DNA from 3 places in the Paenibacillus sp. YAF4_2 genome. Region 3 is predicted to be linked to each of the others. Evidence: a T-box and tRNA genes for the amino acid it is inferred to sense, from the RefSeq annotation. Region 3 holds a T-box; the other regions hold tRNA genes.
The links. A T-box is a leader RNA that pairs with one kind of tRNA and senses whether it is charged. The one in region 3 lies ahead of leuS (leucine--tRNA ligase), so its partner is inferred to be a tRNA-Leu.
Positions count from the first base shown of each region.

Region 1: it encodes a tRNA-Leu, which carries the amino acid that the T-box ahead of leuS (leucine--tRNA ligase) is inferred to sense. The anticodon was not compared.
Region 2: it encodes a tRNA-Leu, which carries the amino acid that the T-box ahead of leuS (leucine--tRNA ligase) is inferred to sense. The anticodon was not compared.

Region 1 is NZ_JBFRCT010000003.1:109,880-120,413, reverse strand. Features, by position in the region: gene AB4Y93_RS08080 (TolB family protein) at 254-1,384, opposite strand; gene AB4Y93_RS08075 (HAMP domain-containing sensor histidine kinase) at 1,486-2,997, opposite strand; gene AB4Y93_RS08070 (response regulator transcription factor) at 2,994-3,686, opposite strand; tRNA gene AB4Y93_RS08065 (tRNA-Leu) at 3,790-3,874, opposite strand; tRNA gene AB4Y93_RS08060 (tRNA-Lys) at 3,928-4,003, opposite strand; tRNA gene AB4Y93_RS08055 (tRNA-Glu) at 4,055-4,129, opposite strand; tRNA gene AB4Y93_RS08050 (tRNA-Ser) at 4,189-4,279, opposite strand; tRNA gene AB4Y93_RS08045 (tRNA-Asn) at 4,281-4,356, opposite strand; gene AB4Y93_RS08040 (SprT family protein) at 4,471-4,944, opposite strand; gene AB4Y93_RS08035 (hydrolase/acyltransferase) at 5,046-5,396, shown strand; gene cmpA (cortex morphogenetic protein CmpA) at 5,473-5,625, shown strand; gene AB4Y93_RS08025 (nitroreductase family protein) at 5,681-6,325, opposite strand; gene AB4Y93_RS08020 (Rrf2 family transcriptional regulator) at 6,556-7,053, opposite strand; gene AB4Y93_RS08015 (Tex family protein) at 7,129-9,366, opposite strand; gene AB4Y93_RS08010 (MBL fold metallo-hydrolase) at 9,509-10,144, opposite strand; gene AB4Y93_RS08005 (thioredoxin family protein) at 10,170-10,534, opposite strand, start outside.
Region 2 is NZ_JBFRCT010000009.1:176,154-186,687, reverse strand. Features, by position in the region: gene AB4Y93_RS21095 (methyltransferase domain-containing protein) at 1-127, shown strand, start outside; gene rfbC (dTDP-4-dehydrorhamnose 3,5-epimerase) at 144-692, shown strand; gene AB4Y93_RS21085 (acyltransferase) at 676-1,164, shown strand; gene AB4Y93_RS21080 (NAD-dependent epimerase/dehydratase family protein) at 1,161-1,973, shown strand; gene AB4Y93_RS21075 (protease complex subunit PrcB family protein) at 2,095-3,051, shown strand; gene AB4Y93_RS21070 (uracil-DNA glycosylase) at 3,111-3,797, opposite strand; gene rnhA (ribonuclease H) at 3,811-4,491, opposite strand; tRNA gene AB4Y93_RS21060 (tRNA-Leu) at 4,658-4,746, opposite strand; tRNA gene AB4Y93_RS21055 (tRNA-Ile) at 4,768-4,844, opposite strand; tRNA gene AB4Y93_RS21050 (tRNA-Met) at 4,881-4,957, opposite strand; gene AB4Y93_RS21045 (hypothetical protein) at 5,110-5,274, opposite strand; gene AB4Y93_RS21040 (2'-5' RNA ligase family protein) at 5,385-5,897, shown strand; gene AB4Y93_RS21035 (ABC transporter substrate-binding protein) at 5,976-7,505, opposite strand; gene AB4Y93_RS21030 (ABC transporter ATP-binding protein) at 7,512-8,393, opposite strand; gene AB4Y93_RS21025 (FtsX-like permease family protein) at 8,400-10,534, opposite strand, start outside.
Region 3 is NZ_JBFRCT010000002.1:434,057-444,590, reverse strand. Features, by position in the region: gene AB4Y93_RS06045 (homocysteine synthase) at 1-602, opposite strand, end outside; gene AB4Y93_RS06040 (ComEA family DNA-binding protein) at 756-1,247, opposite strand; gene comER (late competence protein ComER) at 1,354-2,193, shown strand; gene leuS (leucine--tRNA ligase) at 2,240-4,672, opposite strand; T-box leader at 4,758-4,972, opposite strand; gene AB4Y93_RS06025 (DUF350 domain-containing protein) at 5,034-5,477, opposite strand; gene AB4Y93_RS06020 (glutathionylspermidine synthase family protein) at 5,491-6,735, opposite strand; gene AB4Y93_RS06015 (aminotransferase yhxA) at 6,739-7,065, opposite strand; gene AB4Y93_RS06010 (RNA helicase) at 7,198-7,650, shown strand; gene AB4Y93_RS06005 (arsenic transporter) at 7,721-9,133, opposite strand; gene AB4Y93_RS06000 (alpha/beta fold hydrolase) at 9,302-10,036, opposite strand; gene AB4Y93_RS05995 (ATP-binding protein) at 10,181-10,534, shown strand, end outside.

The sequences.
Region 1 (10,534 bases), on a different contig from region 3:
CCTTACTGACTTCAGTATATAGAGGCGATATCTCTAAACCATTTCCGGCTTGTAACGAACCTGTAAACATTTTGCCTCGCTCGATTTCAAAAATGATTAATTCATACTGTCCTCTCCTTTATTGTTGTTCTTGTTGATAAACCTAGTATAGTAAGCCGATATCTCCAAAACATATCGGGCTTGTATCGAACATGTAACATTTATAGGATAAAAATAAGATACAAAAAGATCCGGATCAATTGATCCGGATCTTTCATTTGAAATCAATAATATGAGTGACAGCTATGCCGTTCTTATCCGACACCGTCACACCAAGACGAGTACCTGACGGATTCCAGCTAAGCGGATATTCAGGGAAATAACTTGGTCCGATTGGAGAAACTTTGCCGGTTGCCGAATCAAAAATATAGACCCCGTTCATCCCGCTCTGATTCTCAGTATATAACGCTGCCGCAAGCTTCATCGAATCCGGTGACCACGCTATATAAGGGATCAAATCACCTTTTGCAATCGACAGTCCCTCCGCACTTCCATTCGAGTCAAATATACGCAGTTCGCTGCCAGCCTTCCCGGCTTCCTTCTGAACTTCGACTGCGAGATGTTTACCATCAGGCGATAGCTGGAACGTCATAACATGTTTGACCAGCACGCTTGGCTTTGGATCTCCAGGTACGAATTGCTTCAAGGTCTGGTTACTATCCGTGTAATAAATATGACCTTGACCGGTTCCGAAGTTCGTAAACGGCTGTTCTCCCAGGTCCAGATCATCAAGCTTCAGCAGCGTCATGATTCCATCTACCTTAATCTGACGAATATCGCCAAGTCCGTTCATCGAACCTGCAGCAAGAATATAAGTTGTATTATCCAGCCAGCCGCCGCTCTCCAAATAGTTGCTGCCCTTTATTTCTGTCATTTTCCCGGTGCTGACTTCTTTAATAAAGTTACGTGCCGAATATTTATCCTTCCACTGCTGGATGAAAACATACTTACCGTCAGGGGAAGGCTGCTCCTTCTCGACCGTTTCAATCTGCTTCACAGGCTCAGCGGCAGATTTCTGCTCGTTATTGTTTAAATCAATCTTCATCGTAGTGTATTCATATTGAGCCTCTTCCGTAGCTGTAGCCTTTTTGACGAGCTTGGTAAACATGAGCTGTACCTGATCGTCAGACAGCCACTTTTCCATACTAGCTCCCTCGAAACGGTGAATGCTTTGCACCACAATATCCTGATTCGGTTTTGGCTTTGATCCTTTTACGACCGTCAATTCTCCGTGTGTATCCGTGTTATTACCATTATTCGCAGGATCACCATTCTGAGTAGAGGAACACGCCGCAAGCGCTGCTGCGAGCGACAGCACTGCGGTTAATTTTATGATTTTTTTCATCGCTAATCCTCCCGGACTTTATAACCAATTTCTCTTAGTATAAAAGCCCCTTATGTCGAAAACATCTCTGAATTGTATCCAAGTTGTAACAAACTTATTATTTAGTTACCTACTGGATTTCCGGGCAAGGAAATAACGAATCTGGAGCCTTCGGGGCTTGATTCGGCCAGTTTTATAGAGCCATGCTGCTTCTCTGCCAAACTCTTTACCAAGGCAAGGCCTAGTCCAGTACCTCCAGTTTCACGCGAACGGTCATCACTAACCGTATAAAACAGATCAAAAATCTGACTCTGCAACTCTTCAGGAATACCAATCCCGTTGTCCGCTACTTCGATGACAACTCGGCGTTCTCCAGTCGCATCCGTTTCCGAACGGTTCGACAGCCGCACCCACCCTCCGGAACGGTTATATTTCACCGCATTATCAAGCAGATTCGTGACGATATGCATAAGATTCTCCTGATCCGCCCATACCTGATCATCGATCAAATCCGAATCCAAGGAGATACCTCGCTTTTCCGCCTTGATATGCAGCCGTCCTAGAGCCTCTTCCAGCAGCGGCTTTACCTCGAATAAGGCAGCATTCGTCTCAAAATCGTAAATATCCATCGATGAGAGCTGAAGCGCCTTCTCGATAAGGGCATATAACCGTTCCGCTTCTTTGCTGATCTGGATACGTGCATTTTGCAGTAGAACTGGATCATCACTGTACATACCCAGCAGATCCGAGTAAGCCAGAATCGAGGTTAACGGGGTTTTTAATTCATGGCTGATATTGCCGATAAACTGCTTCTGCTGCTGCTCAAGCTCCTGCAATCGCTGAATAGCGGTCAACAGCTTCTGCTTCTCTTCATTTAACTCGTTAACATAGGAAGAAATGCTGCCACTCATATCATAAATCCCTTCCGACAGCTCCCCGATTTCATCTCGCCGACGGACAGGCGGCTTGTCTAGATAACGGCCTTGACCGATCTCCCGGGCAGCCTGATTTAGTTTCCTAAGGATAAACACTTGCCGCCACACGTACAAATATCCAAGCAAGAGGCCAGCGGCCAATACGGCAGCACCTGTTCCGATAAACAAGTCGCGGATATGGCGGTAGAACATGTTTTGTTCTTGCAGCGAGCCGTGAAACTGTACACTGCCAAGAAATTGATCGGCATTATAGAGTGGTGCCAGGTACAAAACCTGATTACCTAGTGTAATGTACGCCGCTTGACCTTTGGCCGTATGAGCGAGTGCATCCTTGACGTCAGTAAGTGGCTGAACAGGCAGCGATGTCCCGGCAAACTCCCCGGCAGCACTATACAGCGTGACCGCAATACCGCTTTGTCCACCTAGATCTACTGCCAGGCTTTGTCCATTTCGTTCCATAAATTCATCTGGTGACACCCGTTCACCAGTCAAATACTCCTCGCGCACACGAAGATTCGCTGAATTCGCCAGTTGGGCGAAGCTTTGCTCCATCCTTCTCTGCTGATCCTCATGGATACCCGCAAGTACCAACATGCTCAGCAGCACCACAACAAACGCGAGCAGCAAAGCGAGAAAAAAGGTGATTTTCCCTTTCAGACCGATCCTGAACTTATGCCGAGAAACGGCGGATCGAGTCATGAGTTTGTCCTCGTGCTTTTATAACCGATACCGTAAACGGTCTGAATGTGTCCCTGCCAATCGCCTAGCTTCTTGCGCAGCCGTTGAACATGAATATCCACCGTACGAGTTCCACCAGCGAAATCCATTTCCCACACCTGCCCGAGCAGCGCCTCTCGGGTGTATACCCGATCAGGATGCTGGGCTAGCAGCGCCAGCAAATCAAATTCTTTTGGCGTCAAATCTAGCAGTTTTCCATCAATCTTAACCGTGCGGCTGAGCAGTTCGATCATTATCCCGCCAAGCTCTATCCGACCCTCTTTGCTCGAAGCCGGATCCGGCGTTTCGATCTGGCGCCTTCTATACAGTGCCTTCACCCGGGCGACCACTTCCCGGATATCAAATGGCTTGGTCATGTAATCGTCGGCCCCTAGCTCAAGCCCTAGCACCTTATCTACAATATCGTTCTTAACCGTGAGCAGCATAACTGCCGGCCTATTATTGTCATCCAGCTTCCGGCACACTTCGTAGCCGTTCATCTTTGGCATCATCACATCCAGCACCATAACATCCGGCTTGAATACTGCCACCTTTTCCAGTGCTTCCAAACCATCTCCGGCCGTCTCCACTGTATATCCCTCACGCTGCAACGCATAAGCAATCGCGCTGGAGATACTAACTTCATCATCTACAACCAGCACTTTGATCATGCCGTGTTCACTCCTCGTCCTTATTACTATGTATTCTTTTCATTATAACAAAAACAAAACAAAAAAAGCCCTTGCTGCGCAAGGACTTGTTGGTTTTAAGTTATGGTGCGGTAGACAGGATTTGAACCTGCACGTCCATGGGACACTACCCCCTCAAGATAGCGTGTCTGCCGTTCCACCACTACCGCACATTTTAAATTGTCTTTCCTTCATACCATATCACTTCGAGGGAAGAAGTAAATGGTGAGCCATGAAGGACTCGAACCTTCGACACCCTGATTAAAAGTCAGGTGCTCTACCAACTGAGCTAATGGCTCTCATGTTGTAAAACGCACTCTTGAGAGCTTGCTTCACTCATTGAGGAAATTTGGTGACCCGTAGGGGACTCGAACCCCTGTTACCTCCGTGAAAGGGAGGTGTCTTAACCACTTGACCAACGGGCCTTACTTATTTCTTGTTCCTATCGTCATCTCTCTCGAGCGACTTGTCCACCAAGAAAATATGGCGGAGAGAGAGGGATTCGAACCCTCGCACCACTTACGCAGTCTAACCCCTTAGCAGAGGGTCCCCTTGAGCCACTTGGGTATCTCTCCATGGCTCCCCGAACAGGACTCGAACCTGTGACAACTCGATTAACAGTCGAGTGCTCTACCAACTGAGCTATCAGGGAATACTTCCATCAATTGCTGCTAATTTACTTACTTTTGACTTGCTTTTTTCTTTCGTTTCAACCGCTTGTTTACCGCGGCGACAAGTAATAATATATCACGGTCATTTCAGAAGGTCAAGCATTTTTTAAAAAAAGTTTTCCGCGACATTTTCCGCATACATAACGGGCAGGATCAAGCTTTCTTTTACGCGGATATTCTGTACCGCAGCTACGGCAGACTAGCATGTATTTATAAGGCGCAGGCGCCTTTGCTGCTCGTTCCGGTAGTGAATTGCAATAGCGGGATCCGCCAACATAAGCGAGCAGCTTTTTGAAATCCTCATCCCGATGCTGATATCCTCTCTTCATAATATGGAGATGATAATGGCACAGCTCATGCTTAATAATTTTTTCGGTTTCTTCAACACCAAACGCGGCTAGCTGATGCGGACTGATCTCAATATGATGTGACTTCGTAAAGTAACGGCCACCAGTCGCCTTCAGTCTGCCGTTGAACGTCGCTAAATGTTTGAACTGTCGTCCGAAGTTTTCGAGCGATACACGCTCTACCCAGCGTTGCAGCTCTTCATTATTCATTGTTATCGTCATTGTATTCTCCCCCACTACTTGAATTTTAAAGCGATCATAGGCTACACTGTCAAGTAGCAATCATTATAGAACGTGCCTTATGAGGGGAGTTTACTTACACTATGCCTACTATGCGTTATGTCCTTATGAACAGCGGCAGCAGCATCTTCTTTGTTGAGATGCCGGAATCTCATGCTTATCAGCTCAGCGCGCTTAACCTGCGCCTTCATAAAGAGATCGACAAGCTGACTGCTGATCATGTACCTCAACTGCCGTACACTGTCGCAGAATGCGATAATGTTGAGCTGCACGACAGCTCGATCCGGATCGCATCCGGACTTGACTACATTAATGAACTGGAACGTGATTTTGCAGCTGTGAAGGAATCGGCTTACCCACTGATTGCCCTGCTTACTGAGATCCGTGCGCTGCAAGCTCAGCTTGAGCAGTGGTACGAGGAAGAAGAAGTCTAAATAGGACCTGCACGGACATTTGCCCTTCCCCATATCGTATTAGTACATCAGGTATGGCCGGAAGGAGAAGATACGAATGCCACAATGGCTCTGCAATCAAATGATGCGTGCGTTTCAAAAGAAAGACCTTAGGCAGATTAAGCTGCTGAATGAATGCTGGTATTTTTATCGCAGCAAACAAACGACGAAAACAGAGGACGGCGACCGTCCCGAAATAACGCTTCACTAAGTAACGAAAAACTCCCGCAGCTAATAGCTCCGCGGGAGTTTTTTGCATTCATTTATTATTTCACGCCGTTCCAAAACGTGATCTCTTCCAATGGAAGACGTACGGTTGGACGGCCTTCTTCTTTTGCTTTACCGATTGGCAGCACGAGAAGCGGCAGGTAACGCTCTGGAATTTCGAAGAAAGCTCTCAGCTTATCACGGTCGTATCCACCCATTGGCACAGTGTCATAACCTTTAGATTTAGCAGCAAGCATGATTTGCATCGATACAAGACCAGCGTCAAACGCAACGATTTCAGTTACACGTTCCTTCGGAATGGTAGGGAACAGCTTCGTGTAGTGATCTGTGAAACGCTGAGCAATCTCTTCCGTCATATAACCAGCTTTAACAGCTGCTTCGTTAATCTCGCCAAGTTTAGTATAGAATTCCAGATCGCCAAGAATAACTACAACTGCAGAAGCATCAACAACTTGCTGCTGGTTATTGGAGATCGGCAGCAATTGCTCCTTCAAGTTTTGATCGGTTACAACGAGGAAACGCCAGGATTGCGTATTAGCAGAAGATGGTGCTTTTGTTGCCAGTTCCAAAATTTCATTAATTTCTTCATCTGAGATTTTGAACGAAGGATCATAATGACGAACAGAACGACGGGATGTCAATACTTCAGTAAATTCCGTTCCAACTTTTGTTTCAATAGCCATTGTCGGTTCCCTCCAAATTTGGTTATCTGTGTTACAGATTGCTCAGTTAAAATCATAAAGAAGGCATATAAGACAATAACTGCGGATAATTATTCACAGTTACAAACAAACTTAAATGCCAAATTCGCCTCTGCAAGTACGCTCGAATCTGTAACAGTTTTGATAACAGTATAAAATCAAGACGGCGGAAAGTCAACTGGGCCAGTGTGACTATTTTTCCGCCGTCAATGTTAATTATTCAAATCCATTCGTTTCAATGTACAGATCTGTTCAGAAAGCTGTGCAATGGTAACTTGCCCCAGCACTTCGATCGTTCTCCGTTCCACCTCATCGGTTATCTCCATAAAAGCAACCCGCATTTCCTGACCGAAGTCATGAATACCGGTTGTATCCAGCATTCCGTTGCATAAAGGCTCCCCTACTCGCAAAGCCAAATAAACGTCAGCAAGCGTAATCGTCTCAGGAGTACGCTTTAAGCGATAGCCTCCATCTCGGCCTTCTCTTGTCTCAAGCAATTGCTCACGTGCCAGCTTGGCAAGCACACGGCGAAGCATCGTAGCTTCTGATTTCAAATGCCCGGCGAGCTCAGCACTTGTGCAGGCATTTGGTTTGCGTGACAACACAACAAGTGCTTGCAGAGATAAACCAAACCATTTGTGATTAGGCGCACTGCTGCATCGCTCGGGCTGTTTATCTGATTGATTATCAGGCTGAATGATGATGTTCATCCTCTCCTTCCCAAGTAGGATCTTAGAGGCTCATCTGTATTATAGTGTTGCTCCTTAAGGCCAGCAAGCACGAAATTATGCCTGTTTGCGCATCGTAAGGGAGACTCTACCCTTTTTCAGATCAACGCCAAGCACCCATACGGTGACATTGTCGCCTACAGAAACGACATCCATCGGATGCTTCACGAATTTGTCGCTCAATTGCGAGATATGGACAAGACCGTCATTCTTAATGCCAATATCGATGAAGGCGCCAAAGTCGATAACGTTCCGAACTGTACCTTGCAATTCCATTCCTGGCGTAAGATCTTCAATATTCAATACATCTGTATGGAAAATCGGAGGCGGCAGCTCTTCGCGTGGATCACGACCCGGGCGAAGCAGGCTGTCGATAATATCCTTTAGTGTTGGTACGCCAACGCCAAGCACAGCTGCAATTTCGGCTGGATCAATACCAGACAGCTTTTCTTTCAGCTCATCGGTCCCAATCTGGTTCAGCTTGAGACCCAGCTGACCAAATAGTTTATCTACCACATCATACGATTCAGGGTGAATTGGCGTACGATCCAACTGATTCGCCGCTTCAGGAATTCGCAGGAAGCCTATGCATTGCTCATAAGATTTGGCACCAAGCCGCGGTACCTTCTGCAGCTGGCCACGCTTTGCGAACCGACCGTTTTCTTCACGATATTTGACGATGTTTTTCGCAATCGTTGCATTGATCCCCGCTACATAAGACAGCAGAGAAGCAGAAGCCGTATTCACATCGACACCAACATGGTTAACCGCCGACTCGACAACACCGCCAAGACTTTCGTCGAGACGCTTCTGACTGACATCATGCTGATACTGCCCAACGCCGATAGCTTTAGGCTCAATCTTCACCAGCTCAGCCAGCGGATCCTGCAGACGGCGTGCAATGGAGACGGCGCTGCGCTCTGCCACGTCCAAATCCGGGAATTCCTCGGCAGCCAGCTTGGATGCAGAATAGACACTTGCTCCTGCTTCGCTTACAATAATATATTTTAATTCGGCTGCTCCGGCACGTTTACGGATTAATTCAGCGATAAACTGCTCCGTTTCACGGGAGGCCGTTCCGTTACCGATTACGATCAGGGTCACGCTATAGCGGTCAATCATGCCGTTAATCGTCCGTTCAGCTTCCGCCACTTTATTGTTAGGAGGTGTCGGATACGTTACCGCTACTTCCATCAGTTTGCCGGTATCATCAATAACTGCAAGCTTGCAGCCTGTCCGATAAGCCGGATCGACGCCAAGAACAACATTGCCGCGAACAGGCGGTTGAAGCAGCAGATTACGCAGATTCTCAGAGAAAATCGAGATCGCGTGCTCCTCCGCTTTCTCGGTCAGCTCACCACGCACTTCTCGTTCAATTGATGGAGCGATCAGCCTTTTATAGGCATCCTCAATCACATTAACCAATACATCACGAACACCAGGAGCTGTTTGCTGACGAAGCACCTTGCGCTGAATAAACTCATGAATCCGATCTGACGTCAGATCAAATGTGACGCGAAGCACATCCTCCCGCTCCCCGCGGTTAATCGCCAATACGCGATGAGGCGGCAGCTTACGTACAGGCTCCTGGTAGTTGTAATACATTTCGTATACGGATTCCGTCTCAGCATTCTTCACTTCGGTACGAAGCAATGCTTGATCAAAGGTATGCTTCCGTACCCAGGCACGGATGGCTGCATCATCGGCAATATTTTCAGCTAGAATATCCATTGCACCTTGAAGGGCTTCTTCTGCTGAAGCAACTCCTTTATCTGCATCTATATATTTAGCGGCCTCTGTAAGCGGCTCTCCTTGACGTGGTTGTGCCCACAGCCACAGAGCAAGCGGTTCTAGCCCGCGTTCCTTCGCCACGCTAGCGCGTGTTTTCCGTTTTTGCCGGTAAGGGCGGTACAAATCTTCAATTTCCTGCAGCTTGCCTGCCGTTTGGATTGAAGCGCGAAGTTCGTCCGTCAATTTGCCCTGTTCATCAATCAGACGAATAACTTCCCGTTTACGATCTTCCAAATTACGCATATATTGCAGCCGCTCTTCGATAGCCCGGAGATCATTCTCATCAAGCTCACCAGTCATCTCTTTACGATACCGAGCAATAAACGGAATGGTGTTCCCTTCATCAAGTAAAGCAACTGCTGCTTTCACTTTCGTAATAGGAATGGACAGCTGCGATGCCATACCTTTAATAATCTGTTCGTTCTCAGCAGCGATCTGCTCGGGTGTCCGTTTGCCTGTGCTTGCAGCTTCCTCTTCTACTTGCTTCACTTTGATATCCGCCAAACAACTGCACGTCCTTTCAAGTTCTTATATGCAAAAAGACCATAACTATATTGTCTCAGATTTGAAACCGCTTTTCCATATTTGTGGAGATGAAATAAAAAGAACCGTCGGTATAACCACCAACGGTCCTGATTTGAAGCGCTTATCTTACATATGGATTATTCGCCATTTCGAATCCGATTGTTGTCTTTGGTCCATGTCCCGAGTATACCGTAACCTCAGGCGGAAGCTTATACAGCTTCGTCTTGATCGAGTCAAACAAATCCCGTTCACGTCCGCCGGGAAGATCGGTCCGCCCGATGGATTGCTTAAACAAGACATCTCCAGAGAACAAGTCAGTGCCGCAAAGGAAGCTTACGCTGCCCGGCGAGTGGCCTGGTGTATGCATCACTTTAAACGTTTGACCAATGAAGCTCAGTGTCTGGCCCTCATCCAGCGCATATTCAGCAGGACTTGTTGTTAATGGCGGTGTTACATCCGACCAGCGGAGCGATCCGTTCTTCTTCGCATCCGTCAGCCAGTCCGCTTCAAGATCATGAATGTACACCGGACATCCTGCTGCTGTCCGTACTTCTTCCACACCGCCCATATGGTCAAAATGAGCATGGGTCAGTAAAATCGCTTCAATCTTCACATTGGCGATCCGATCGAGGAGTCGTTTCGGATTCATGCCCGGATCAATAACAATTCCGCGTTCCTCGCCTGTCTGTTCATTCTTCTCCGTTAATAAATAAGCATTCGTCTGTATCGGACCAAGTGTAAACATCTCTATACGCATTCTTGTAAAACCCCAATCTGATGATTTATACCGATTCAATCAAGGCACGCAGCTCTTGAACAACTAGAGCTTGATAACCTGTGCCTTCGCCGTAACGGCGCATAATTTCCTGTCTTGTTGCAGTAAGATTCTCCTGATAATCCGCTGCTTCACGATCAGGATTTGCCTTTTTGAAGTTAACCATCGGCTCTTGGATGTATGTAGGTCTTGGCCCCCATGTGCCATGCACATTTCCTTCGGCATCTGCTACAATGACAACCGGCACGGAGCGACCGCCCATCGTAAGGAATTGATCCATCGTGTCGAGATTTTCTTCCATAATGAGAACCTCTGTTGGAATATCGCCCGCTTCAAGTGCACGGAATACAACCGGAATATTGCGCACAACGT
Region 2 (10,534 bases), on a different contig from region 3:
GACAAAGCCGGACTACATTATGATTTTGCCATGGAATCTTAAAAACGAGATCGAACAGGAGCTGCTGTATACGCGTGAATGGGACGCCAAGCTGGTCATTTGTATTCCGAAGCTCGAAATCTATTGAGGAGGGGCTGAACTTTATGCTGTTTCATGAAACGTCGCTTGAAGGTGTTTACTTGATTGAGCCGGAGCAATTAGCGGATAATCGAGGTTTTTTTGCCCGAGCATTCTGCCGGAATTTGTTCAAGGAACAGGGTCTGGAGGATAACTTCCAGCAGTGGAGCATCTCGAACAATGTACATACTGGAACAATAAGAGGTCTGCATTTCCAGAACCCTCCATTCGCCGAATCGAAAATGATTCAATGCATTCAAGGCAGCGTGTACGATGTGGTCGTTGATATCCGCAAAGGCTCCAAAACCTATAAGCAATGGGAAGCTTTTCAGCTTAGCGGAGACAACCATTATATGCTCTATATTCCTCCCGGTTATGCGCATGGCTTCCAGACGTTACAGCCGAATTCTACGCTGTATTACCACATGTCCGGTATATATGATCCAACTGTACAAAACGGCGCCCGCTTTGATGATCCTGCCTTTAACATTCCGTGGAAATACAAGGACCCTGTCATAAGTGAACGGGACGCTCATCTCGCGCCATGGAGCGATGAATATGCACTACATCTCTGATAAAGCTCAGCTATCACCGCTTTGTGATCTCGAAACTTCGATCCGCGGCAGTAAGCTTGTCATTGGGGACCATTCGATAATTGACGCTTTTGTTAAAGTGAAATTTGCAGGTGGCAGAGGGGATATCCAGTTTGGTGAGCATGTCCAGATCAATTCAGGGACTGTCCTCTACTCCGGAAACGGCATCACAATAGGTAATGATGTACTTGTTGCTGCCAACTGCACCTTTGCCCCCGTTAATCATGCGTATCAGGAACGTGACAGGCTCATTCGGCAGCAAGGCTTCCTGCCAAGCAAAGGCGGCATCATCATTGAAGACGACGTATGGATTGGAGCTAATTGTGTCATTTTAGACGGAACCTATATTAAACGCGGGGCGGTTATTGGAGCAGGCTCGCTTGTCCGCGGTACATTAGAAGCCTACGGCATCTATGCGGGTAACCCGCTTCAGCTTAAAGGAAACCGCAAATGACAGGGAAAGCAACCGTTATAGGTGCAAATGGGTTTGTTGGATCACATTTGACTGCCAAGCTGCTATCGCTGGGTTTTGAGGTCTATTGTCCAGAAAAAGGGGATTCGGCTGTTTACACGCAGCCTTTAGGTCATCTCTTCTATTGTGCGGGTATTACAGCTGACTTCCGCTCCCGCCCTTACGATGTCGTCGAAGCGCATACCAGTTATATTAGCCGGCTGCTTCAACATGCCGACTTTGAGTCCCTCCTCTATTTATCTACGACACGATTGTATCAGCATGCAGCATCAACGAACGAGGAAGCTAATCTGACTGTGAATTCCAATCACCGTGAGGATATATACGCCTTATCCAAGCTGCTAGGTGAATCAGTCTGTTTATGCTCGAATCGTGCCAAAGTACGTGTTGCACGCCTATCCAATGTTGTGGGAGATGATTTCCGCTCCAGCAACTTTATCTACTCCGTTATGAAAGATATTATGGCACGGGACACCGTCACCCTGCAGTCAACACTAGACTCCGAGAAGGATTATGTGCTAATTCAAGATGTCGTTGTCGCTCTCATTCACATTGCGTTAAGCGGCAAACAATTTATATACAACATAGCAAGTGGGGTTAACCTGACGAATAAGCAGCTATTTGACGCCTGGAAGGAAGTGCGGCAATTTCAGTATAGAATCTCCCCTTCAGCTGTCCGATTTTATTTCGAACCCATCAAGATTGTAAAGATGCGCAATGAATTTGGATATCATCCTTCTCCCTGTTTGCCAGTAATCCAACAGCTAATTACGAAAGATCCGCATCCTTGATCCTTGAGATGCGGATTTTTTACTATATCGCATGAATCTTATTCTTTTGGTGCAACAATACGATTATTGTCTTCGTTATTATAGATGCTATAGCAAATACTACACAAAAGGAGAATCGTTCATGAAAATAAAAACAATTCTATTGTTGGCAGTATCTATGCTGCTTGTCTTTACTCTGGGACAATCCGTATTTGCCTTCAGCGATACCGGTAAAGATCCACACCAATCAAAGATTGAAGCCCTGCAAAAGCAAGGTGTTATCAAAGGTGAAAAAGGCGATAAATTCAATTCAAACGGCAAGCTGACATATGCGGCAGGCATTACGATGCTCGTCAAGGGCTTCAACTTGAACATCGACAACCTTCGTTTCATCAAAGAGCCTAAAGTATCCGATTACTACACGAACTTGAAGGACAATGCATGGTATTCCAAGGCGTTCATCATTGCTCAATATAACGGCATTGATGTACCTAAGAACGTAAAAGCTGATGACGTAATGACACGCGAGCAATTCGCCCATCATTTGTTCAAAGCGATTATGAAGCAAGGAGACTATGCATTCATTGAGATGTACATGACTCTTAATGATGAGAAGGATGTTAATAAGGATTACATGGACAGCATTCAAAAACTGCTCATTACAAAAATCGCTTCCCTCGATAAGAAAAACAATTTCTATCCAAAAAAAGCGATCACTCGCAGTGATGCTGCAGCATGGCTCTATGATGGTATCCAATTCGTGAAAGACACACCTACTATTCCTGCTTATCAGGAGATTCAAGATCTTAAATTAACCATCACTTCGGTTAATAAAGACATTAACAAAGTAACGGTTTCCGGCCAAGCACCACATCCGGGGTATGGCCTGAAAGTAATTTCGATCAACTTCGTTGACGGCCAAGCGGTCATTCAGGTTGAAACGGTTCAGCCAGATCCGGACAAAATGTATCCGCAGGTGATTACGGAAGTCAGCACTACTACTTATGTAGATGCGGCTTACAAGCCTGTACTGGCTTCTGCAGAAGCTGGCGTTTCTTCGTCTGACATAGCGGTAAGCAGCTCTGCTGTGGCTAGCTAAACAAACGAAAAGCCTCCTGGTCACCTTTATGGTGGACTCAGGAGGCTTTTTTGTGTTCCTTATTCCTCTGGCTGCTCCGGCAAAGCCCAGTCAATCTCCTTGCTGCCTATTAGTCGAAGCTGCTCATTGACATTCGAGAATGGCTTGCTGCCAAAAAAACCTCTCCGTGCCGCAAGTGGACTCGGATGTGCGGACGCGATAACCGGATGCTTATCTGCATCGATAAATGCCGCTTTATCTTGGGCATGCTTGCCCCATAGGAGGAACACTACCGGCTTATCCCGCTCATTAAGCAACTGAATAACCCGATTCGTGAACCGTTCCCAACCGATCTTCTGATGGGAGTTTGGCTGCCCTTCTTCGACGGTTAAGACCGTATTCAACAGCAGCACACCTTGCCTTGCCCAAGTCTGCAGAGAGCCATGCTGCGGGATCAGACAGCCAATATCTTCTTTCAGCTCTTTATAAATATTTCGCAGCGAAGGCGGAATAGCGATCCCCTTCTGTACCGAGAAGCTAAGCCCATGCGCTTGCCCTGGTCCATGATAAGGATCCTGTCCAATCAGAACGACACGTGTTTGTTCATACGGCGTATACTGCAAGGCATTAAATATATGCTCGAATTTCGGATATACCGTCTTCGTTTGATATAGCTCATCAAGCTGCACCGCCATTTGTTTAAAATACGGCTCATCCATCTCAGGCTGAAGCAGCTCTGCCCAATCATTGTTCAATTGAAATTCCATCTGTCTTCTCCCTTTATTTTCTCCCGAAGTCTGCGCGAATTTCTCCCCATTCTTCCGTATTCCATTTCACAACTTTATTGGAGTAAGTATTATTGCGAAGCCAATCAATTGCCCAGTCCGCAAGATCCCAGATCTGCTTCGTAGAAGCATCTCTAACTAGAGTTGATGCGATTTTCTTATTACGAAGCCAGCTAAGCGCCGTTCTCGAGTCACTGTAGATCGTCTGGCTGCTGCCTTGTTTCTTCAAATAATCCAGCGCATGAACTACTGCGATAAATTCACCAAGATTGTTCGTTCCGTTCGGAATTGGTCCTACATAGAACAGGATATCGCCGGTTTGTGTATCTACACCCTTGTATTCCACCGGACCAGGATTCCCTCTTGTCCCCACATCGACCGAAATACTGTTGTAATCGATCTCTCGCTCTTCTGCTGAAGCGGAGGATGCAGACTTAGCTGTAAATGACGTCCCTTTGCTTCTCACAGCTGCAGCAGACGACGTAGACGCCCCTTTGCCTTGTCCCCAGTGGCTTTTCCAGCCCTCTTTATAAGCCGCCTCCGCCTTATCCTTGGACTCAAAAGATTTATATTTCGCCTCTGGATAACCGTTCACCTGCGACTGACACTCCGGCCAGCTCTTATAAACACCCGGCTGCTTGCCTACCCATACGACATAATGTTTACTTCCCGCCATCTAGGAACCACCTTTTCATTCAACATTGTCTTCTTATTGTAAAGGATACGTGGACAAGCATCCACTCCTACTTTATAAGTGGAATGCGCAATGTAAAAACCCCTTTCACCTGGCACAAGGCCAAGCAAAAGGGGTTTATCTTATGAAGCTATGTAGTTCAAGAAAATGGTGCCGAGGACGGGAATCGAACCCGTACGGTGGTCACCCACCGCAGGATTTTAAGTCCTGTGCGTCTGCCAGTTCCGCCACCCCGGCATTTTGTTTTGATGCTTCAAATGGTGGGCCCTGAGGGACTCGAACCCACGACCAATCGGTTATGAGCCGACCGCTCTAACCAACTGAGCTAAGGGCCCTCGTAAAACGCCACGATCACGTTTCAGACGAGTGGTTGGTTGCGGGGGCAGGATTTGAACCTGCGGCCTTCGGGTTATGAGCCCGACGAGCTACCGAGCTGCTCCACCCCGCGATATCCATTTGTTTAAGTCATCAAATTGAAATGGCGACATCAATTAATATACTATACAGCAATATGCTACGTCAAGCATTTATTTCTCTTTCGAGGAAAAAATATGTACGATTCATTTTTAGGCATATTGTTGTTCCCTCTCCAACATATCCTTAAACAAGAAAACGTACACCAAAACGGCCTTTTTTAGACTTGAATACTTCGATTTCCTGAGGGCATTCATAGCCGTACACCCACCAGTCATTCTCCATCCGCCTTACAAGACATCCTGCTTGAAATTTGGTTTCGTATAATCGTACCCAATATATCCATTTCATAACGAATCCCTCCTCGACACTTATATTGCCCAATTTTATTGCCCAAATTCGGTGAAATCAGCCAAATCGGGTATAATCAAATTATCGAAAAAATGAAGGAGTTGATGAGTATGCTTTATGGTATTGCTGTATTTCCATCACAAGCCGTGCAGGATTTCGCCAACAGCTGGCGTATTCGACATGATCCCCATTATTCGATCATACCGCCGCATATGACCATCCGGGACAAAGAAGAACTCTCTGAATCCCAGCTGCCGGCGATAACGGAGCATCTGGAAGCTGTCGCTTCCCAGACGAAGCCGTTCCAAATCCGATATAACCGAGTCTCTTCCTTTTATCCGGCTAGCCATGTGCTGTATCTGGCACTTGAGGATCCGGCACCGATGATTACGCTCCATCAAGCTGTATGCCAAGGTCCGCTCGACGTACCGGCGCCAAACTTCGTCTACACCCCACATGTGACCATCGGGCAAAATATGCCGCCAGACGAGCTCCATGACCTCTACGGAAATCTGAGGATGTCAGAGGTTAATCTGACTTCAATGATTGATTCGCTGCATCTGCTGCGTAAGACAGCAAGTGGTGTGTGGCATGTTGATAAGACTTTCGCACTGCAAGGATAGATAAGCTCCATAACGAGAAAGAAGCCCCGCAGGATTCCTACGGGGCTTCTTTCTTATTTTATTAACCGTAATTTAGGATCAGCCGACCGGTTTAGCTTCTACCGCTACGTCATCCAGTGGCATTGGTTTGCCGCCACCGTCTGTATTGCCAGTCGGGTTATTCTTAATTTTCTCCAGTACAGCATTACCCTTCGTTTCCCATTCCTGGAGCGCTTCCTTCGCAGACATATCCCCTTTGACCACTTTCTGGAACAGTTCATAACCAGGGGATTGCGCTTCCCAGATACCTGGCTTCTCACGCATCAGCTTTTCTGTATCCGTCGATTGTGGAGGAATCGGCTTCAATGTTGTGAAGGCTTCGATATTGTAGTTCATGCCGTTTTTCGGTTTCAGATACTCTTTGCGTGCAACCAGCTCATACGTGCTGCGCGATTTCATTTCCGCCCATTCTGCGCTGTTTGTGAATTGAATGAAATCCCATGCATCATCAGCATTTTGTGCTTTCGCATTAATCCCCATCAGCTGGCTGAAGTAAATATTGCCGCCAATGCCTGGTTTAGATGTTTGTGTAGGCATCGTTACAACATCCCACTCGAATGGGTTAAAGTTTTTAATTTTGGTAGCATTGTTCATCGCGTTGCTCAGTTCATTCACATAGCCATATTCTCCGATGGTCATGGCTACTTTGCCATTCATGAACATATCGCCGCCGATTGGATTGTAGCCGCCTGGATTATCGGTCGAAATCTTTTGCTGCCAAGCGCTCATATCTTCCTGGCTTGGCGAAATCTTTTGTTTATACAGATCTGCTACCGTGTTCCATACCGATTCCCACTGCTCGTTGTTCACAAGCATCTTCTCGCCTTTGTCATCCCACATTTTCAGCTGCAATGGAGCGCTGTATGTTTGGATATCGCTGAAACCGTCGCCAGCCCAGCGGTTAATGGACAAACCAAATTTTCGGTCTGTGCCTTCACCGGAGGATACTAGCTTCGCTTTGTTAATGACATCCTCCCAAGTCATGCCGTCCACAGGTGGCTCAACGCCTGCATCTGCGAATAATTTCTTGTTATAGTAGAGAGCCGAAGAACTGAAAGTAGGCGTCAATGCGTAAATGTTATTGCTGTCGTCAGCTGACTTGATGCCATCCAGCACAGTTGGCACATAATCAGTCAGGTCGAATTTGCTCTTCTGAATGAGCGGATCAAGCTGCTGCAGCAGGTTATCTTGGATCAGACGGCGCAGCATGCTGTAATCTAGAATAACAACGTCAACCGGATTGTCCCCGGTAAGCATTTCTTTCATTTTCTCAAAAGGATCCGGTTGTGGAGTCACGCCATCTGGTCCCGGCGTATCGTAACGCTGCTCGTTATAGTCAATCGCACTTACGATTTCGAAATCAATATTTTTATGCATCATTTCGTACGTATCGGTATACTGCTGGCGGACATAAGATTCGTTATCGGCTCCTCCGTACAAAACCCCAAGACGAAGCACATGCTTCTCTGCCGTGCTCTCTGAACCTTTGCTGCATGCCGCAAGAAGCGAAATAATCATAATTAGTGCCAACGATAAAAATGTTGTTTTAGACGCCCATTTTCGGTTCATTCGTTTCTAACCCCCCAATGATTTCGGCGGCGTAATGATAATCCGCTCACCGTCAAATTCCATCGATGCCTTGTCTTTAATGTTTAGTGCATTCAAGTACTCCTTGGGCACCTGTAATCGACCTACGCGATCAACAACGACATATGCCTCATGAACGGCTTGAAGTCCTTTCTCTTCTGGCTCCTCACCTCCACCGGGAATCATATTCGGGTTTCTTTTCAGAAATTCCGTACTTGTTAGACCGTCTCTTATAGCAACTACACGGTCCACCTTTCCTGCAAGTGTCAGATCATGAGTAACGATAACGATCGTAACTCCCAACTCCTTATTAAGCTTACGGAATATGCCCATGATAAGATCGGAGGTTGCGGTGTCTACTGACCCCGTAGGCTCATCGGCGAGCAGAAGCTTCGGCCGATTACATAGCGAGATTGCGATGGCAACACGCTGCTGCTCGCCTCCAGAGAGCTGATGCAGCTTGTTATGCATCCGCTCCTTGAGTCCAACCCATTCGAGCAGTTGTTTCGCATAAGCGCGGTCCACTTTGCCAGAGAGCATCATTGGCATTTCAACGTTCTCTAATGCTGATAAATAAGGCAGCAAGTTACGTGCATTGTTTTGCCAGATGAAGCCTACCGTTTCACGCTTGTATTTGACCAGATCATCTTCTGAGATTTTTAGCAAATCCCATGGTCCGACCTGAACGGAGCCTGCAGACGGGCGGTCAAGTCCGCCCAAAATATTCAGTAAGGTTGATTTCCCGCTTCCGCTGTTGCCGATAATGGCCATCAGCTCGCCGTCTTCTACCTTTAGGTTAAGTCCTTGAAGAGCGACAACTTCCAAGTCATCACTCTTGTAAATTTTGACGAGTCCTTCGCATGTGATCATATGATGTTACCGCTCCTCTCCCATTTTGACCGCTTGATGCACACGCAGCCTGCGGATATGCAGGAAGAGCAGCACTGCTCCTGTGACCATCATAAATCCAACTACCGCATATAACTGATTCGTATCTTTCGAGTCGAAGACAACCCGGAATGGCGGTACGGTATCTGCTACATTTTCCGCGGTTTGCAGGAATGGCAGGAAGATAAGGCTCGTAATTTTGCCTATTAGAATACCTAGACCAATCGACAGCCCCGCCGTAAACAGCTGCTCCAGCAATAACATGCCGGTCAACTGCCTTCGGGATAGTCCCATCGCCCGCAGTACACCAAATTGTACGACACGTCCCGATAAGTTAAAGAACCAATACAAGACATAACCGGTTAAAGTAACGATGACCGAGACTAGGAAGCCCAGGCTTAGAATTCCGAATACGCCGCCTCTTGTCGGAAGCTTCGATTGGGTAATGAGCTCAGATCGAACATCTTTCACGTTAGCAATCTCGATCCCTGCTTTCTGCAGCTCTTCTACAACTGGAGCGACTTTTGCATCCGGCTTCATCTTCAGCCATACCTCGTAAGGCATGATCGGAAGCTGGTCATATAGGTAATCAAGATTTGTGATAACAAACGGCGACTGATCCGGATATTGGGTCGGCCAATAAGGCAGGATGCCTACCACGACGAAATCCAGCATACCTTCCGAGAAACCAACTGAGATCAAATCACCAGTCTTAAGCTGGTATTTTGCTGCCACATTAGATGGGATAAGTGCTGCTTGCTCGTACATGCCTAAATAATTCAAATAATTGTATGGATGAATCGGGAACAAATCACTTCGGAACCATGCAACCTTCGCAAAATCAACATTGTCGATCCCCATTACGGTGCCTTGCCCGATTGATTTCCCTGATACAACAACATTGCCCTTTGTCTGCAGGACACGTGCCGCAGCTTCTACGCCCTCCAACTTTCGGAAAACTTCAAACGGTGGTTCATTATATAAGATCTTGGTTGGGACCGGCTGCTGGCCGCCTCCGCCGCCAGTACCCCCTCCTCCACCAGATCCACCGCCAGTGCCACCACCACCGCCGCCTCCGCCGCCATTGCCGCCGCCACTTGGCTGAGATACCTCAACGGTGCCTTCCCATACCGTCTGAACTGTAACGTCCGAACCGTATTTGTATAACGTCCGTTCAGTTGAGTTAAGGTCAATCGTCCGTGCAGCTGACGCATTATATACGCCTAGGCCAAGCGTTAGAATCAGCAGAATCATAAGCGGATAATAACCATTGGAGGAACGTGATAATTGAGTCAACGTCAAATATAAGGGTACCGGCAAAAACTTTCGTCCAAGCCAGTTAAACAGCTTCAGCAGCCATGGGAACAAGCGCAGACAGAAGAGACCAAGAGCGAATATGGACAGCGCCGGTACAAAGAACAGAAACGGCTGTACATTTAATTGATCTGTCGTCATCCCTGTCTGGAAACTCAGCATCTGCCGCTCGTTAAACATATACCAGCCATAGCCGGCAATCGCGAGCAAGACGATGTCCAGGAACCAGCGCTGCCAGATCGGACCACGGTCAGAACGTGCTAGGTCTCGCTTGTAGCTGACGATGGATGAACGTGCATAAATAACAGCTGGAATAACGGTCGAGAGCACGGCAAGCAATACAGCAGCCGCTCCAGCAATAATAGCTTCTGTCGAGAAGCCGACAGGAATTGACTTTCGGTTTACGAAGGATAGGAAACCATCCGCTGAGCCTATGCTCTTGGCCATAAACCAGCCAATTAACGGCCCTGCCACAATCGCCACACTTCCGAGCAGCAAGCCTTCGAGCAAGTAGATCCATATGATCTGCCTTGTTCCAGCTCCTCTGCTTCGCAGAACAGCAATATCGCTGCGCTGCTTATCCAGAGACTGTCTCGCATTCATGGCTATAAAATAGAACACCATAGCGAGCATTGGAGCTGCAAGCGTGAAGAGCAGGGTTTGCAGCTGTAAGCTTTGCTTCTTGAATTCCGTTAAGGTAGACGCGAAGGAAATCTCGACTTTTGCGCCTTTAAGTCTCTGATACAAATCAATATTAAGCCGCTCCAGCGTCCGGCTTAATGGAGACAGCTGGCTGGTCTTCACCTGCG
Region 3 (10,534 bases):
TGCTCAATTGGGCGAAGCAAGTAAGGACTTGGGAATGTATTATCCACGATCAGCGGAATGCCATGTTCATGTGCAATTGCAGCTACAGCTTCAATATCGAGCACATCACCTTTCGGGTTACCCAACGTTTCCGCGTACAAAGCCTTTGTCCGATCCGTAATCGCTGCACGGAAATTCTCAGGATTTGACGGATCCACAAAGCTCACATGAATGCCAAGCTTCGGCAAGGTTGTCGAGAACAAATTATACGTACCGCCGTACAAGCTTGTAGCGGAAACAATCTCATCACCTGCACCGGCAATATTCATAATGGAATACGTAATAGCAGCTTGTCCGGACGCAACAGCAAGTGCCGCTGGCGCTCCTTCGAGCTCAGCTACACGTTTCTCAAGCACATCCGTTGTCGGGTTCATTAAACGTGTATAAATGTTGCCAAATTCCTGCAGGGAGAACAGGTTAGCCGCATGGTCCGTATCGCGGAAACCGTACGAGGTCGTCTGGTAAATCGGAACGGCTCTGGCAAAAGTAGTAGGGTCAATTTCCTGGCCCCCGTGGACAGCCAATGTGTCGAGTGATCGCTTGTTCTGATCTTGATTCGTCATGTGCAGCAACTCCTTGGATTATAGGATGGACATGCTTCAACCACTTCAAAGCAAGCGGCTCGGTATATGGTAGTCCATTAGTATCGGGCTTACTGCCTGAAATGGTCTTTGGGCTGGGAATAGCTCCCTGCACCTTGTCCCATTTTCTCATACTCAAGGCGCAGCGACAATGCTATCTTTTATACCTGCCAGCAATTTGCTGCCGATCCCCTTCACTCTTAATAGATCATCTACGGATTGAAAAGGTCCATTCTGTTCACGGTCTGCCAATATCGCCTGTGCTTTAGCTGGTCCAATTCCTTTGAGAGAATCAAGCTGTTCAGCCGTTGCCCGGTTAATGTCCAGCTTACCAGCAGAAGTGTCCAATGTAGTCTCCGTTTGTTTAGCTGATGGACTATTTGCTTCCGGCACATCGCTCTTAACCTTCTCAGGCACCACCACTTGCTTTTCCACTTCCACTTCTGCTTGCGTCTGCAACGCACTATCTACTTCTCTGTTTAACTGTGTCCAATCATCTTGTACCTTCTGCTTCGGCTGGGCGAAGGCAGCAACTAATAATCCAACAGCAATACTTATAAGCAATAAAGGAACAATCAGCTGCCGTACATTTTTATTTGTGCGACGTCTATAGGGATGACTAACCAAAATAACGCTCCTTTCTTCGTAAAAAGGGATTTTTAGCAATTTCATGTCATATGTGGCAAGTCTTACGGAATAGGTTAAAAGAGCAAAACTGTTGGGAGGGCTGAGCATGAATGTCGGATTCATCGGGACGGGCGCGATGGGAAGCCTGCTGATCGAAGCATTCGTCGCATCGGGAGCACTCGACCCGTGTCAGATCGTTATCAGCAACCGCACATACGCCAAAGCGCAGGCGCTTGCCGAGCGATATCCCGGAATGAGAGCCGAGCGTTCGAATGCAAGCACCGCAAGTGCAAGTGATATCTTGTTTTTATGTGTCAAACCGCATGAATATAAACATGTAATCGATGAGCTGCTGCCGGTCTTGCAGCCAGAGCAGCTTCTAATATCTATTACAAGTCCGGTCCTTATCGCGCATTTGGAAGAGTTATTACCTTGCAAAATTGCAAAGGTCATTCCAAGTGTCACCAACCTCGTCTGGAGCGGAGCTACCTTGTGTATATATGGCTCACGTATAAATGAAGAGGATCAACGCACAATTGAAGATCTGCTTGCATTCATAAGCGAACCGCTTCCGATTGAGGAGCCTTACACCCGGATCGTCTCGGACCTGTCCAGCTGCGGACCTGCTTTTTTCGCCTATCTAGTAGAGCAATTTGTTGATGCTGCCGTATGCGAGACTGGCATTGCCCGTGAGGATGCGGTAAAGGTAGCAAGTGAGATGCTGCTCGGTACAGGGCTGCTCTTAACCGAAGGCGGACTATCGCCGGAGGATGTTCAGCGCAAAGTTGCCGTTCCCGGAGGAATAACCGCTAAAGCACTCAAGCTGCTGAGCCGTGAACTTGACGGCACCTTTAACCGGCTGATCCGTACGACCCATCAAAAGTTCGATGAAGACGTAGCAAAAATAACCGATGATTTCTACGGGAAAGAGGTGAACGGACAGTAGCACAATTCGTGCTGCTGGACCGCTCACCTCTTCTTTTATCTGCTATTTAGTTGGCCACAATGTTGACGAGCTTGCCCTTAACAACGATCAGCTTCCTGATCGTTTTGCCTTCTATCAGTTCTTTCACTTTATCCATGTCTTTGGCGATCCGTTCCATCTCTGCTTCATCCGTGTTAGCAGCAATGGATACGCGCTCGATAATTTTACCGTTTACTTGTACAACGATCTCAACTTCGTCATCAACTGTCAAAGCTTCTTCATAGGACGGCCATTCAGCGTAAGTGATCGACTCGGTACCGCCAAGCTTCTCCCACAGCTCTTCCGTAATATGCGGAGCAAGCGGTGACAGCATTTGCAGGAAGTTCTTCATCGCTTCAAGCGGCAGAACATCTGTTTTATAAGCTTCGTTGACGAAAATCATCAATTGGCTGATCGCCGTATTAAAGCGCAGGTTCTCGAAGTCATCCGTTACTTTCTTGATTGTACGGTGCCAAGTTTGCTTGAACGCCTTAGTCGTCTCGCCATCCGAGATTTTCGCTGTTACGCTGCCGTCATCACTGATGAACAAGCGCCATACGCGGCTCAGGAAGCGATAAGTGCCTTCTACGCCGTTTGTGTTCCATGGTTTGGTTGCTTCCAAAGGTCCCATGAACATTTCGTACATACGAAGTGTATCAGCACCGAACTCGCCAACGATATCGTCCGGGTTAATCACATTGCCGCGTGATTTGGACATTTTCTCGTTGTTGGTACCAAGAATCATACCTTGGTTAACCAGCTTGTGGAAAGGTTCTTTTGTATTCACGACGCCAAGATCGTAGAGTACTTTATGCCAGAAACGAGCGTACAAGAGGTGAAGCACCGCATGCTCAGCTCCGCCGATGTACAGGTCAACCGGCAGCCATTCCTTTTGCTTCTCTGGCGAAGAAATTTCGTTCTCGTTCTTCGGATCGATAAAGCGCAGGTAATACCAGCAGCTTCCCGCCCATTGCGGCATCGTGTTTGTCTCACGACGAGCTTTCATGCCTGTCTCCGGATCAACCGTATTCACCCAATCGGTAACATTCGCAAGTGGTGACTCGCCTGTGCCGGATGGTTTAATCGCTTCTACATCAGGCAATACAAGTGGCAGTTGATCTACCGGAACCGGCTTCATTGTGCCGTCTTCCAGGTGAAGAATTGGAATAGGCTCACCCCAGTAACGCTGACGGCTGAACAGCCAGTCGCGCAGGCGGTAAGTCACTTTACCTTGACCTTTACCCGAAGCATCCAGGTGCTCAATCATTGCTTTAATGCCGTCTTCATTGTTCAAGCCATTCAAGAAATCAGAGTTTACGTGAGGGCCGTCGCCTGCATAAGCTTCTTTCGTTACGTCACCGCCTTGGACAACCTCAACGATTGGCAGATCAAATTGTTTTGCAAACTCCCAGTCGCGTGTATCATGGCCTGGTACCGCCATAATTGCACCTGTTCCGTAACCGGCAAGTACATAATCTGCAATCCAGATTGGTGTCTTCTCGCCGTTAACTGGGTTGATTGCATAAGCGCCTGTAAATACGCCTGTTTTGTCCTTCGCAAGGTCAGTACGTTCGAGGTCGCTCTTACGTGCTGCTGCTTCTTTGTAAGCTTCAACTGCAGCCGCTTGATCCGTTGTTGTAATTTGAGCAACCAATTCATGCTCAGGAGCAAGAACGCAATAAGTTGCACCAAACAACGTATCTGGGCGAGTTGTGAATACAACCAGCGAAGCATCGTGACCATCAATCGCGAAAGTCACTTCAGCACCTGTCGATTTGCCGATCCAGTTGCGCTGCATATCTTTAATGCTTTCCGACCAGTCGAGCTCTTCCAGATCTTCAAGCAAACGTTCTGCATATTCTGTAATTTTCAGCATCCATTGACGCATTGGCTTGCGGATAACTGGATGGCCGCCGCGTTCGCTCAGGCCGTCAATAACCTCTTCGTTAGCCAGTACCGTACCAAGTGCCGGACACCAGTTAACGGGAACCTCTGCCACATAAGCAAGACCTTTGTTATACAATTGGATGAAAATCCATTGTGTCCACTTGTAATAATCCGGATCTGTTGTGCTGAATTCGCGGTCCCAGTCATACGAGAAGCCGAGCGATTTGATCTGACGGCGGAAGTTGTTAATGTTCTCAACCGTAATCTCACGCGGATGGCGTCCTGTTTGCAAAGCGTATTGCTCAGCCGGCAAGCCGAAAGCGTCCCATCCCATTGGATGCAGAACGTTGTAGCCGCGCATCCGTTTGTAACGGGATACAATATCCGTAGCTGTGTAGCCTTCCGGATGACCTACGTGAAGGCCTGCGCCGGATGGGTAAGGGAACATGTCAAGGGCATAGAATTTTTTCTTACCCGGATCTTCCGTTGTTGCGAACGATTTGTTCTCATCCCAATATTTCTGCCATTTCGGTTCTACCGTCAGCGGGTTGTAACCGTGAAATTCCTGACTCATGATCATATCCTCCTAAATGTGTGCGGTGCTCCAAGAAGCAACGCATCATCAGACATAAAAAAACTCCCGCCCCCAGCGTATTATCGCTAGGGACGAGAGATTATTCCCGTGGTACCACCCTAGTTAACGGCCGGCATTCTTTGCCTTCCGCTCACTTATTGCCCTTAACGCAGGCTAATCGTTGCGTTCTCACGCAAGGCTCCAAGGCGAGATTCATATCGCTGCAGGTCCGGCTTGCACCAACCGCCGGCTCTCTAAGCCTTGCCCCGCGACACTACTGTTCCTCTTCAACGCCATAAATATATTAAAACATGGTTAGCCCCGATTATAATATTAAGTTAGCCATGTGTCAAGAAGACTCCTACCCAATCAAATCAGGTTCATAAGTCAAGCAGCCCGCTATAATCATGCCAACGCTGCAAGAGATAAGCAGAATAAGAATACCTACTGCAATATTGTTTTGCTCAATCGCTTTGAAGATCGTCACGTTTACCTTAAGCGCTTTGCCGAACAGGTACGTAATAAACTCTGTCACATAATACAAAATAACAAGCGCGACGATCCCAATTACACCCCACAGCAGCATATCCGAGAGCGATACGGAGTTCTCAGCCGCTGCACGTACGACGATTGCAAGTCCAGCTAGTCTGCCGCCGAGTGAAAGCGCCGCTGCAACATTACCATTGAAAATAAGAGCGAATTCTTTATTCTTGGTCGTCAATTCAAATAAGAGAAGACCTACAATCATAATCGCAAAGCCTACTAAAGAATAAATAAGGAAATCTACATATAAATTATTGTCCATTCCGATTAGCTCCCTACAAAGATTTATTTATGCCTACCGGCAAAAAATACGATAAATTGTCTGTAATTTGATTGCCTATCCGAATACCAATGGCACCAGCTTTTCCGCCAATTAGGAAGCAACCGAACATATATGAGCCCTGGCGTAACCCTTTTTCCGTCTGAAAGGCCGTAGTTGGCAGCTCTACGTATTCCTGATACACCTGAAGATAATCCATATAGGAGTTATGACTATCTTCTGCCGCTAAAGTGCCGTTGCCGTCAAAAATTTTAACCGTATCCCCCTCCCGGCCAAAAGCAGGCTTCATCACATACTTCATCTGCCGCTTAAGAAAGGTATCCGGTTCAAGATAGGTTGGGAGAAAATGCTCTTCGATCCATAGATGTTCTTCAGCAGTGAAAAATAGACTGCCCTCTTCATGTAGTCCCCAGATGATAGCAAGATCGGCCTTCGACTGCAGCAGGAACGCGGAAGGCGGATTGACCACCGCTACTTTATTCTGCTCAATCAATTCCAGCAGCCAAATCCCAATCGGATTCCCCGCTTCATCCTCGTCCTCGATCAGTTGTTCTATAGGAAAGGTTTGACGGTACAGCACATCGATTATTCGGCCTTCCTGATCAAAGAGACCCTCACCCCGGATAATTTGCAACTGGTCTAGCGGTACAAAGCTGGACGGAATACGGATAAGACTTTTTAAATAAGCTGCTGTATGGGCATCCTCCACATTGTCTCCATGTGCAGTGAACACCACATACGGGGCTTCTTTAGTAGTGCCAAGGTATTCAAAGCTCTCAACAATCGCTTTTTCTACAGCAAGCGCCAGCTGCTTCTTGTACCCTTCATTCGGATTATGCTGATCAAATGCTTCACAGACACGGCCATTCACATCATGCAGTTCTTTGATAAAGGTTGGTGTATCTGAATTAATCTCCATACATTTGAACGTATCGCCCGATCTGACCAAATCTAATCTGGCAATTACACTCTCGACAGACAGGCTGCTTGTTCTAATGTAGGTTAACGTTTCTCTTGGGAAACCAAGACATAATAAAGTGTCGTCATCTACGGTACGAAGCAAAGCTGCTGTCTTGAAAAAAATATGGCCAATCCGGTTCGTCGATTCCCGAATCTTTTGGACTTCTTCTTTCGTAAGGGAATAGAAATCATACAGAGAATATTCTTCTCCGTATAAATCCGCCCAATAATCGTCAATCTGGTCGTAGAAGGCTTTTCTTGCCTTAGCAAATTCATTCACTCGCTAACCTCCGCTAATCGAGCTTCCTTTACCAAACCCGGAGCTCGTTTTGCTTGAGATGCTGGATTTATAAGTGGAATAAGAGCTGTTTTTCTGCAGTGCAGAACGGGATGAATAGTAACTATTTCCATAATAGTAATGACGATAGTAGGAAGAGCTGGAATCATCGCATTGATAGACCCCTTGCGAGCTGTCCCACTCCCAGTCCTTGCATTGACTGTCTGTAGGCTGTGCAGTCCGTGGGTAGCTGGTCGACTGACCGCAGCCAGTGAGCGCTGTAGCCATGGCTACAGCGGAAACGCCAAGCATTGCTTTTTGCGTTAAATTCATACTAGTTTCCTCCATAGCTTAATAGTTCCTATAAAGTTATAACATATTCGAAAGATTGGTAGGAAAGAAAGTTAATGTTTCCATAAAATGATGGTATGATAATAAAATCATTTTTAATACGGAGTGATTGAGATGAACAAATTAACTTATTTTATCGACCTTGGACTTCATCAATATGAACCGCTGATGGAATACCAATCCGCAAATGTCGGAATCGACGAAATGTATGCGAGGCAGCTATGTACTTATCTGATTTCCAATGGTATTCAATACGAACTAACTTCTAATGAGATGCAAGAAAAAGAAGAAATGCTAATCGTTAAGAAGCGTGGTTTCAATGAGAAGTATGCAGATGAAGTGAATTACCGTGGCCGTGGCATTTACATCGAGTTCCGCAAGCCTAACGAACGCGGGCGTAAGCTGACTGAGATTCAAAGCCCAAATCATTATGATGTCATCCGGTATTTGCTGAAGGACATCGTAGATATCCCGGGCTATGGCCTAATGTTCACCACCTCCACCGAGATCGATGAGGATCGGGGCTGCTACGTGATTTATGTACGTGGAATGGATGAGCCCGAATAATAACATATGAATAAAAGAACAGACCCACTTCTTCATCGGAAGTGGGTCTTCGTTTGTCGCGCAGATTGGTCTATGCAATCTGCTTCTCTGTTTTTTGCTTTTTGCCGGAGTTCAACTTGTATAAGATTGTAATGATTACCGCAACCGCAAGAATCAGCGCAACGATTCCAAAGCCTGCATATACGCTGTAGGAATGGATATATTCAAGCCAGGCATACAGCCCCGCCAATGTAATAAACAAGGTCGGAACGGTTAAAACAAAGCCTGCTTTCATATATGCTCCCCATGAAATCTTCACATCTTTTTTCGCAAGAACATGCAGCCATAATAAGGTGGCAAGTGAGCCGATTGGTGTCATCTTAGGTCCTAGATTACACCCAATCACGTTCGCATACACAAGTGACTCTCTAATCGCTCCAGCTGTTGCCGTTCCTTTAATCGCCAAAGCATCAATCATGACCGTTGGCATATTGTTCATAACGGACGATAGGATGGCAGCAAGGAAGCCCATTCCAACCGTTGACACAAACAAGCCTTGATCTGCAATCACTTGAATAACATCGCCAAGTGTATCCGTTAATCCTGCATTACGAAGGCCATATACAACGACATACATGCCAATGGAGAAAATAACGACTGCCCACGGCGCTTCCTTGACGACCTTCTTCGTCTGAATAGCGCTGCTCCGCCTCGCCGCGACAAGAAAGAATATGGAGATGACACCTGTAATAATGGATACGGGTACTTGGATGAATTGGCTGGCCAGGTAAGCAAGCAGCAGAATCGTCAAGAGAATCCAGGATAAACGAAATAATCGATGATCCTTAATGGCTTCCCTTGGCTCCTTCAGTTCACGAACGTCATAGTTTGCAGGAATGCTTTTCCGATAGAACAGATACAGCACTAGCAAACTCGCCCCAAGTGCGAACAAGTTAGGGACAATCATCCTGCTCGCATACTCTACAAAGCCTACTCCAAAGTAATCAGCCGATACGATGTTGACAAGATTACTTACAATGAGCGGCAGCGAAGTTGTATCCGAAATAAAACCACCTGCCATAATAAACGGCAAGATCATTTTGTAATCAAACTTAAGCGCCCGCACCATGGCTAGAACGATTGGTGTCAGGATTAGTGCAGCACCGTCATTGGCGAAAAAGGCTGATACAGCAGCACCAAGCACAATCACGTAAATAAACATCCGCTTCCCGTTGCCTTTGGCGAGCCGTGCCATATGAAGGGCTGCCCATTCAAAGAAACCGATCGCATCAAGAATAAGTGAATTTAAGATTATGGCAACAAACGCTATCGTTGCGTTCCACACAATGCCGGTTACTGTTCCAACATCAGCAAAGCTGACGACTCCAAACATTAAGGCCAGAATAGCTCCGCCAGCAGCAGACCAGCCAATTCCCAGCCCTTTGGGCTGCCAAATCACAAAAGCTAAAGTAAGAAGAAAAATGATAACTGCAATAATTGCCACTGTTAGATCCCCGCTTTAATTCGTATCAATATGGTTACCATCCTGTACTATAGCAGGTTTTATACCGCTAAAGCATTAACAAAATTTCCTCCTAAAAAGAATGATCACCCAAATAAACGGATGGCTGTTCATGATGACTCTTACCTCGTAAGCGTTAGCTTAAATCTTTTAGCTCGTCTTTCCTCCCTCATCCACGGTACTTAAGAAGCCAATAATATCTCCATATAATTGATCTTTATCTTCGCCTTTCAGAGCATGCCCGGTTCTTGCGTACTCCATCACAGTTAACTTAGAGCAAAGCTGTTTATAATGGTCCAGATCCGAATCGGTTACCAACGAATCTTCTAATTGCCCCCTGGCAACCAACACCGGAATATGCAGTGGATGATCAAACTGGATTTGAGAAGAATCGCGATGAATCCCCCATACCGCTGTTTCCCGTATATTTTCCGTACGTTTATAAGGAATTAAGTAATTATTAGTATAATCAACCGCCCAATCAGCAGTCATCGCTCGATGTTCAGCCAGGTAATCTCCAATCATTAAAGAACGGACATGCTCTTCATGCAGCTGCGTATAGCCCAAGGCATACGAGACACCTCGAGAATAAGCGAATAGATGATAGGATGTCACACCAGCATGTTTCACAACGGCTTCAAGATCAGCTATGTGATTGGCCAGATCATAACCATTCTCAGGCGTATCACTTTTCCCTCTGCCCCGGAAAGATAAGACGATACTCCTTCTAGGTACTACTGTCTGCACAAGATCCAGGTACTCCTCTGCCGTTTCAGATAATCCAGGGCAGATCACAAGCGGAAGCAGCTTCGCGTCACTCTGTTCTCCTGAATCATAATAATGAATCTGCACCTCACCATTAGAAGCATAATGCTCCTTAATCATAGGATCCCCCCTGACGTCGAAAAATGGCTTTATTATACCATTCTATCCCTAAATTTGATACGCATTTTGTTGGTATATATTGCATTTTGTTAGATTAACAAGTATGGTAAATGATGACAAAAGTTTGGGTTGAAGGTGACTGAGATGAGATCAACTTTATTGTTGGTATCGGGCATTGTTCTATTAATTATTTGCTCCGTTTACCAGATTCAACAGGTTTCTGACAAAACAGAACTGAAACCGAATAGTACAAGCATAGAGGAATGGGAATATCAATGGTTAAATCCTCCGAAAGAAGAGGCATTCTCCTCAGCATGGGCAGCAGATGCCAGTCCGAATAATTGGCAGCATGCCGACAGTAATCACCCGATGCCTAAGCGTGTTAACAACGCCGATGCACTGGTGCTTCGGATATCGCTCCCTACCATAGAATGGAATACGCCAGGTATATGGCTTAAACGTGTCTATGGTACCGCAGTAAGCGTATCGTTCGAACAG